One region of the Streptomyces sp. NPDC034043 genome, then DNA from elsewhere that is predicted to be linked to it. Evidence: riboswitches for the same ligand, from Rfam matches in the RefSeq annotation. Region 1 holds a riboswitch; the other holds the start of a gene.

Region 1 (4,655 bases):
CTACCTCGACATGCTGGCCGGGTTCGGGGTGATGGGCCTCGGCCGTCACCACCCGGTGGTACGCCAGGCCCTGCACGACGTCCTGGACGCCCAGCTCGCCGACCTGACCCGCTTCGACTGCCAGCCGCTGCCCGGGCTGCTGGCCGAGAAGCTGCTCTCGTACAGCCCGCACCTCGACCGGGTCTTCTTCGGCAACAGCGGCACGGAGGCGGTGGAGACCGCCCTGAAGTTCGCCCGGTACGCCACCGGACGGCCCAGGATCCTCTACTGCGACCACGCCTTCCACGGGCTGACCACGGGCTCGCTGTCCGTCAACGGCGAAGGAGGCTTCCGCGAAGGATTCGCCCCGCTGCTCCCCGACACCAAGATCGCGCTCGGGGACCTGGCGGCGCTCGAACGGGAACTCGCGCGCGGGGACGTGGCCGCCTTCGTGGTGGAACCGGTCCAGGGCAAGGGGGTGCACGCGGCCCCGCCCGGGTTCCTGCTCGCCGCGCAGGAGCTGCTGCACCGGCACAAGGCGCTCCTCATCGCCGACGAGGTGCAGACCGGCCTCGGACGGACCGGGGACTTCTACGCGTACCAGCACGAGCCCGGGGTGGAACCGGACCTGGTGTGCGTGGCCAAGGCCCTCTCCGGTGGCTACGTGCCCGTCGGCGCGACCCTGGGCAAGGACTGGATCTTCCAGAAGGTGTACTCGTCCATGGACCGGGTGCTGGTGCATTCGGCCAGCTTCGGCTCCAACGCCCAGGCGATGGCGGCCGGGCTGGCGGTGCTGTCGGTCATGGAGGACGAGGAGCTGGTGGCCAACGCCCGGGCCATGGGCGACCTGCTGCGCGGACGCCTCGCGGCGCTCGTGGACCGGTACGAGCTGCTGCACGAGGTGCGCGGGCGCGGGCTGATGATCGGCATCGAGTTCGGCAGGCCCTCCTCCCTGGGCCTGCGCAGCCGCTGGGCGGTGCTCCAGGCGGCCCGCAAGGGGTTGTTCGCCCAGATGGTCGTGGTGCCTCTGTTGCGCAGGCACCGGATCCTCACCCAGGTCTCCGGGGACCACCTGGAGGTCATCAAGCTCATCCCGCCGCTCGTCGTGGACGAGGCGGACGTGGAGCGGTTCGTCGGCGCCTTCCAGGAGGTCATGGACGAGGCGCACGGCGGGGGCGGGCTCATGTGGGACTTCGGCAGGACCCTGATGAAGCAGGCGGTCGGCAACCGCTGAGGCGCCGGCCGGAGGGGGTCCGCCCGCGCCCCCTCCGGCCGCCGTCCGTACCCCTTCCGTCCGCCGTGCGTACTCCTCCCGGCCGGTCCCTCCGGCCGCCGTCCCGCCCCGCGGCTCAGTCCAGGAGCCGGTCCCGCAGCCGGTCCAGGGTCTCGGGGGCCAGCGCCAGCCCCTCGGCGAGGTAGCGGTCGACGCCGCCCCACCGTTCGTCGATGGCCGTGAAGGCCTCCAGCAGGTACTCCGCGCGGGCGTCGAAGAGGGGCGCCAGCAGTTCCATCACCTCGGGGGAGCGGGCCTCGGGCGCGTCGCTGCCCCGGCGCACCCGGTAGCGGTTGTGCGGGGCGCTGGACTCCAGGTAGTCCGCCACGATCGCCTCGCGCTCCACGCCCAGGGCGAGCAGCGTCACCGCGACCGACAGCCCCGCCCGGTCCTTGCCGGCGGCGCAGTGCATGAGCGCCGGCACGCTGTCCCGCGCGAGCGCGTGCACGACGCGGCTCTGTTCGGCGGCGCGGGTCTCGATGATCGTGCGGTACGAGGCCCTCATGCGGGCGGCCGCCCTGCCCTCCCCCAGGAGGCCGCGGAGCTGGTCGAGCTCGCCGTCGCGGACCATCCTCCAGAACTCGCGGCCGTCGGCGGGGTCCGTGAGCGGAATGTTCACATTGCGCACTCCGGGCAGTTCGACGTCCGGGCCCTCCAGGGCGTGGTCGGCTTCGTTGCGGAAGTCGAAGACGGTGTGCAGTCCCAGCGATCCGAGGAACTCTGCGTCGGTTTCGGTGGCATGCGCGAGATGTCCGCTTCGAAACAGTCGTCCCGGCCTGACCCTCCGTCCGTCGATGGTCGGCAACCCGCCCACATCACGGAAGTTGCGCACTCCGGTCAGCTCCGCACCGGGCTGGTGTCCGGCCGGAAGGGGCTGGGGTATCTGCTGGGTCACGTGTACTCCTCCGCGTGGTCCTGTGGTGTCCGAATTGATCCGGTTGGGAGCAACTTGCCGTATGTGGAGGCGAGATCGGGCAGGGTCCCGTGAGCCAGATCATACGGTGACCGTGCGTGCCTGATCGCGAAAACCGAATTCCCTTGTGGAGGGGGTTGTTGATGGTGCGGAATGGACGCAGGGTGACCGGAATTCCATTGATCCTTCATATCTGCGATTGCGTCAGGCAATTCGTGGCTTGTTGCCCGGCGTCCCGCTCGATTACCTTCGCGATCGATCCGGGTGGACCGCCTAATCCTGCCGCCGCCCGGGAACCGCACCCGACCATCGCGCGCGGCAGGAGCGGGGGAACCAGGTAGGCCGCTGTTCCGGAAGCGATTCCGGCGCAGCTAGGGGTGAAGCCGAACCCGTGCTCCGCACGTACGGCCGGACATCTCCAGTCCGAACCCGACAGCTCACCTCGCAGGCGCCGGAGAGGAATCCGCCATGCCCGCAAAGGGTAAGCACCGCCGTCCCAAGTCCCGTTCGATATCCCGTGGTCTCGCCGTCGCCGGAACCGGCGGAGCGGCCCTCGCGCTCCCGCTGATGGGGGCCGTCGGCGCCCACGCGGCCCCGGGCGCCGCCCCGGCCGAGGCCGCGCCCGCGCAGAGCGCGCAGGCCCCCGAGGCCCTCCCGTCGCAGGCGCCCGCCGCCGCACCCACCGTCTACACGGTCGTGCCGGGCGACTACCTCTCCAAGATCGCCGCCGAGCGCCGGCTGGACGGCGGCTGGGAGCGCCTGTACGCCGACAACCGCGAGGCCGTCGGCGCCGACCCGTCCCTCATCCACCCGGGCCTGAAGCTGACCCTCGGCGGCGGCCAGGGTGCGGACCCCGCCCCGAAGGCCCCTGCGGCGCCGGCCGAGGGATCCTCGAGCGGCGCTCCGGCCGCCCCCAAGGGCAAGGCCGGCGGGACCTCGTCCCCGAAGGGCACCGCGCAGGGCACGGCCAAGGGCTCCGGCACGGCGGCCCGCCCCTCCGGCGGCACGGCCGCCCAGGGCTCCGGCGCCGCCGCCAAGGACGAGAAGGCCCCCGCGCCCGCCGCCGCCTCCGGGTTCACCGCCCCCGTCACCGGCGGCGTCTCCACCCAGTACCGGGCGAGCGGAGCCATGTGGTCCTCCGGCTACCACACCGGCGTCGACTTCATCGCGCGCACCGGCACCACCGTGAAGGCCGTCGGTGCGGGCACCGTCGTTTCCGCAGGCTGGGGCGGCGCGTACGGCAACGAGGTCGTCATCAAGCACGCCGACGGCAAGTACTCCCAGTACGCCCACCTCTCCTCGCTGTCCGTCTCGGCGGGCCAGAGCGTCACCGGCGGCCAGACCATCGGCCTCTCCGGCGCGACCGGCAACGTGACCGGCCCGCACCTCCACTTCGAGATCCGCACGGGCCCGTCCTACGGCTCGGACGTCAGCCCGCTCGCCTACCTCCGCTCCAAGGGCGTGAGCATCTGACGGCACCCGCCGTCGGCACGGTGACCCGCGTGGGGCCGGGGCCCGAGGGGGGTCCCGGCCCCACGTGTACTTATTCCTTATCCCCTGCGTGGTATAGATCACGGCCCGTCAACCCCTCATTACGTTGGCGTAGGTTGGTTGCCAAGGTGAAGGATGTCTTTCCGTGGCAGCGACGAAGACGACACTGAAGACCATCGGCTCGTACGCGGCGATCGGGGACAGCTTCACCGAGGGCGTGGGGGACCCGGGACCCGGGGATTCTTACCTCGGCTGGGCGGACCGGCTCGCCGTGCTCCTGGCCGATCAGCGCGACGAGCACGACTTCCGCTACGCGAACCTGGCCGTGCGGGGCAAGCTCCTCGACCAGATCGTGGCCGACCAGGTCCCCAGGGCCAAGGAACTCGCACCGGACCTCGTCAGTTTCTGCGCGGGCGGCAACGACATCATCCGCCCCGGTAGCGACCCGGACGACGTCGCGGAACGGTTCGAGGCGGCCGTGGCCGACCTCACGAATTCCGTCGGCCTGGTGATGGTGACGACCGGCTTCGACACCCGGGGCGTGCCGGTCCTCAAGCACCTGCGCGGCAAGGTCGCGACGTACAGCGCGCACGTCCGCGCCATCGCCGACCGGTACGGCTGCCCCGTGCTCGACCTCTGGTCCCTGAAGTCCGTACAGGACCGGCGGGCCTGGGACGGCGACCGGCTCCACCTCTCGCCCGAGGGGCACACCCGCGTCGCGCTGCGCGCCGCGCAGGTCCTCGGCTACGAGGTGCCGACCGACCCGGACCAGCCCTGGCCGCCGGTCCCGCCGCGCGGTTCGGTGGACGTGACCCGGGACAACATCCAGTGGGCGCGCGAGCACCTCGTGCCGTGGATCGGCCGCCGGCTGCGCGGAGAGTCCTCCGGCGACCACGTCGAGGCCAAGCGCCCGGACCTGCTGCCGCTGTAGCGCGGGCGTGGGGGAGGAGCGGGGTGACGGTCGCGACACCGGCCCGGGCGCGGCGTTGCGGAATCCTC
Region 2 (4,655 bases), on a different contig from region 1:
CTCCCCCGGGCGCAGGAAGTGCAGGTGCTTGCGCGCCTGCTGCTCCGCGTAGGCGGGGTCCTGCCAGCGGGCCTTCTCGTCGCGGAGCTGTTCGAGGCGCTTGCGCGCGGTGTCGGCGGCCCGCTGCTGGTCCTTGATCTCCGAGCGCTGGGAGACGTACTGGCGCATCGGATACGCGAGGGCGACGACCAGCGTACAGAGGACGAGCACCAGCAGCGCCGCCCGGCCGGTGAGCCGGCTGCGGCGGATGTGCCGGCGGGACTGCGAGCGGTAGACGTGGGCCGCGGTCCGTTCGCCGAGCTGCCTGAGCCGGGTCGCCGTCGAGAAGGTGGAGAACCGGTCCCGGTTCCCGGTCATGGCCCCGCCTCCCCTGTGCGCGCACTACGCAATACGTCCCCGCACACGGTACGGGACCGAGTGCGGGGACGTACGGAGGCGTGAGCCCCAGGGGTGTCCCCGAGGGGTTCCGCCCTGAAGGCGTGTCAGCCCTTGAAGCGCGGGAAGGCGCTGCGGCCGGCGTACACGGCCGCGTCGTCGAGGATCTCCTCGATGCGCAGCAGCTGGTTGTACTTGGCGACGCGGTCCGAGCGGGCCGGGGCGCCGGTCTTGATCTGACCGCAGTTCACGGCGACGGCGAGGTCGGCGATGGTGACGTCCTCGGTCTCGCCGGAACGGTGCGACATCATGCACTTGAAGCCGTTGCGCTGGGCCATCTCGACGGCGTCGAGGGTCTCGGTCAGGGAACCGATCTGGTTCACCTTCACGAGCAGGGCGTTGGCGGAGCCCTCCTCGATGCCGCGGGCGAGGCGCTCGGGGTTGGTGACGAAGAGGTCGTCTCCGACGATCTGGACCTTGGAGCCCAGGCGGTCGGTGATGGTCTTCCAGCCGGCCCAGTCGTCCTCGAACAGCGGGTCCTCGATGGAGACCAGCGGGTACGCGTCGACGAGCTCGGCGTAGTAGTCCGTCATCTCGGCGGCCGAGCGGGACTGGCCCTCGAACTCGTACTTGCCGTCCTTGTAGAACTCGGACGCGGCGACGTCGAGCGCGAGCGCGATGTCCTTGCCCGGGGTGTAGCCGGCCTGCTTGATGGCCTCGATGATGAGGTCGAGCGCGGCGCGGTTGGACTCCAGGTTCGGGGCGAAGCCGCCCTCGTCGCCCAGGCCGGTGGAGAGGCCCTTGGTGTGCAGGACCTTCTTGAGGGTGTGGTAGACCTCGGCACCCCAGCGCAGCGCCTCGGAGAAGGACTCCGCGCCGATCGGGGCGATCATGAACTCCTGGATGTCGACGTTGGAGTCGGCGTGCGACCCACCGTTGAGGATGTTCATCATCGGAACGGGCAGCAGGTGCGCGTTCGGGCCGCCCAGGTAGCGGAACAGCGGCAGGTCCGAGGCCTCGGACGCGGCGTGCGCGACGGCCAGGGAGACGCCGAGGATGGCGTTGGCGCCGAGCGAGCCCTTGTTGTCGGTGGCGTCGAGGTCGAACATGGCCTGGTCGATCAGGCGCTGCTCGGTGGCGTCGTAGCCGACGAGCTCCGGGCCGATCTGCTCGATGACGGCGAGGACGGCCTTCTCCACGCCCTTGCCCATGTAACGGTTGGGGTCACCGTCACGGAGCTCGATGGCCTCGAAGGCACCGGTGGAGGCGCCGGACGGAACGGCAGCACGGCCGGTGCTGCCGTCGTCGAGGCCCACCTCGACCTCGACCGTGGGGTTGCCTCGGGAGTCCAGGATTTCCCGGGCTACGACGACGTCGATGGACGGCACGAGCATCTCCTTCTGGGATGTGACGCTGGGTGTGCGGTGGCGTGGGGCCGTGGGACGGCCCCGCCGACTAGAGCCTAACCGGCTCGGGGCGGTGGGCTGCCCGACCGCCCGGGTCCTGGGACGAAAAAGGTGCCGAATGCCCGCCTTCCGGGACATAGGGCCCGTGCTCCCGCGCGTTGCGCGGCGGACCGGACATCGGAAGACAGGGGTCCGGTTCCGATATGCGGGTACCGGCGCACGACATGCCGCCGCCCGGCGCGTGGGTGGATACGCGCCGGGCGGTGGGGATGCTGCGGGGTGCCGCGAGTGTTACGCGGACGTTCAGGCGAGCTTCAGCTTCTGGCCCGGGAAGATCAGGTCGGCGTCGGACACGGTGTCCTTGTTGAGCTCGAAGAGCTTCTCCCAGCCGCCCTTGACCTTGTGGGCGTCGGCGATGGTGCCGAGGGTGTCGCCCTCCTTGACCACGTAGGAGCCGTTGCCCGTCTTCGGGGCATCGGTCTTCGGGGTCGACGGCTTGGCCGGGGTCCAGTTGCCCGAGCCGGAGCCGGAGCCCTTGGTCTCGGTGTCGGCCTTCGGCGTGGACGGCTTCGCCGGGGCCGGCTTGGCCGGGGCGGGCTTGGCCGGGGCGGGCTTGGTGGCGGGCTTCGGCTTGGCCGGGGTGGCCGTGCCGCCGCCGTTGTACGAGGAGTTGGACAGGCCGACGCCGCAGTGCGGCCAGGCGCCCTTGCCCTGGCCCTTGAGGACCTTCTCGGCGATGGCTATCTGCTGGGCCTTGCTGGCCTGGTTGGCCTGCGAGGCGTAGGCCTTGCCGCCGTACGCCGCCCAGGTGGAGGCGGAGAACTGCAGACCGCCGTAGTAGCCGTTGCCGGTGTTGATGGACCAGTTGCCGCCGGACTCGCAGGCGGCGACCTTGTCCCACTCGGACGCGGTGGCGGCGCTGGCGGTGCCCGCGGCCATCAGCGGGGCCGCGACGGCGACACCGGCGACACCGGCGAGCGTGACGATGCGGACGGCCTTGGAGCCGCGGCGGTGCTTGCCCTTGCCGGAAAGCAGCATGGATTTCTCCTCACCGACGCCTTCGAGGTGAGCTGTCGGGTTCGGGCGGATGAGTTGCCCGGTCACGCGGCGCGGCGCGTGTCTTCACCCCTAGCCGGTACGCGGCCGCATCACAACGGCCTCTCCCGGCGCCTACCTTGGTTCCCCCGCTCCTGCCTTCGGCGCTTGCGCGACGACTGTTCCCTCCGTCCGCCGGCAGGATTCGGCGATGCGGTCGAAGGAGCCCGCGGTGGCGAGCGATTCAGAAGGTAGACAGGTCTCTCCCCGATGTTCAACGTGTGATTTTGGGGAGAAACCGGCCTACTTGCGTTCCTCAAAGGCGCGTTTGCGCAGGTCGGAGCGGGGTTTGCGGAAGTTCCGGAACGAGACACGCCAGTTGACCGGAAGAGATGCATGTCTCATTTACCGATAACGGACATTCAAGTCTTATTGGATGCCCGAACTGCCCCTATTCCTTGGTTAGATCCAGGTTCTGTCCCGGCTTGATGAGGTCCGCGTCCCCGCCGATGACCTGCTCGTTGGCCTTGTAGAGCTCGTTCCAGCCCCCCTTGAGCCCCTTGGCGTCCGCGATGGCCGCGAGGCTGTCGCCCGGCTTCACGGTGTACGTGGGATCGCCGGGGGCGGCTGACGCCGCGCCAGGCGCCGCCGGGAGCTCGACGGCGGCCGGACCGCGGTGCTTGCCCCCGCCGTCGCCCGCCTCGGCGGACGGGGTGGCCGACGGCGTGCCGGACGGCGCGCCCGGGACGGCCGGGGCGGTCGGCGTGAGGCCCGGGACGGCCGGGGCCGTCGGGCCGGCCGGGGAGGTCGGGGTGCCCGGCGCGGTCGGGGAGACCGGGGCGACGGGGGTGCCCGGGGCGGTCGGGGAGACCGGGGGCGTGGTGGGCTGGACGGTGAAGTCCGGCTCGGGCATGACGGGCAGTCCGCTGGAGGGGCCGAGCGGGTAGTCCGGCAGCACGCTCGGTCCGGTGGACGGGCTGTTCGGCGCCGGAGTCGGCGCGCCGAAGTCCGTGGAGGGCTTGCCCTTGCCGGTGACCGGCACCGATTCGTCCGGCCGGGTCGGGGTGGGCGCGACGGGCCCCGGGTTCTTGTTGTCGCCCGGGTCCACCTCGGGCGTCGGCCCCTGCTGGGTCAGCCCGGCCGAGGCGGAGCACAGCGGCCACGCCTGGGGGCCCTGGGAGGCCAGCACCCGCTCGGCGACCGCGATCTGCTGGGAGCGGCTGGCGAGGTCCGGGCGTTCCGCGTACGCGAGCCCGCCCGCGTTCTTCCACTGCTCCAGCGTGAACTGCAGCCCGCCGTAGGCGCCGCTGCCGGAGTTCGCGCTCCAGGTGCCGCCGCTCTCGCAGTCGGCGACCTTGTCCCACGTGGCGGTGTCGGCCGCGCTCGCGCCGGTGGCGGCGAGCAGCGGCATGGCCAGCGCGGAGCCGGTGACTCCTGCGGTGACGACGATCGCGGGTACCTGGCGGGGGCGTCTGTGGCGGCCGTTCCCGGGAAGCATGAGACTGCACCTTTCGTATAACGGCGGGGTAACGGCAGAACCTAGCCGCCTTCGAACGGATGTCACAAGTTCGGGAGTGGACTGACTTCCGGTCAGTTCTGCTTCGCGCGCGCCCTCAGGCGTTCGGGACTGTAAACCGGACCGGGAGGGTGCGCAGGCCACGCATGATGAGCCCGCCGCGCCAGCGCAGGTCCGTGGGGGGAACGGCAAGTTCCAGATCCGGCAGACGCTTGAGCAAAGTCCCGAGTGCCGTCTGGCCTTCGAGACGGGCGAGCGGAGCGCCGAGGCAGTAGTGGATCCCGTGGCCGTATCCGAGGTGCTGATTGTCACTCCGGGAGAGG

Evidence for each region. Region 1 has a riboswitch for cyclic di-AMP ahead of ACZ51S_RS06925 (M23 family metallopeptidase). Riboswitches for the same ligand answer to the same signal wherever they lie in the genome.
Region 2: another riboswitch for cyclic di-AMP. It lies ahead of ACZ51S_RS21980 (transglycosylase family protein); the one in region 1 lies ahead of ACZ51S_RS06925 (M23 family metallopeptidase).

What each region holds. Positions count from the first base shown of each region.
Region 1 is NZ_JBVISF010000002.1:498,267-502,921, reverse strand. It holds gene ACZ51S_RS06935 (aspartate aminotransferase family protein) at 1-1,213, shown strand, start outside; gene ACZ51S_RS06930 (tyrosine-protein phosphatase) at 1,329-2,147, opposite strand; cyclic di-AMP (ydaO/yuaA leader) riboswitch at 2,466-2,629, shown strand; gene ACZ51S_RS06925 (M23 family metallopeptidase) at 2,634-3,638, shown strand; gene ACZ51S_RS06920 (SGNH/GDSL hydrolase family protein) at 3,802-4,587, shown strand.
Region 2 is NZ_JBVISF010000009.1:78,859-83,513, forward strand. It holds gene ACZ51S_RS21970 (FtsB family cell division protein) at 1-357, opposite strand, end outside; gene eno (phosphopyruvate hydratase) at 483-1,769, opposite strand; gene ACZ51S_RS21980 (transglycosylase family protein) at 2,085-2,819, opposite strand; cyclic di-AMP (ydaO/yuaA leader) riboswitch at 2,822-2,993, opposite strand; gene ACZ51S_RS21985 (LysM peptidoglycan-binding domain-containing protein) at 3,268-4,314, opposite strand; gene ACZ51S_RS21990 (cytochrome P450 family protein) at 4,430-4,655, opposite strand, start outside.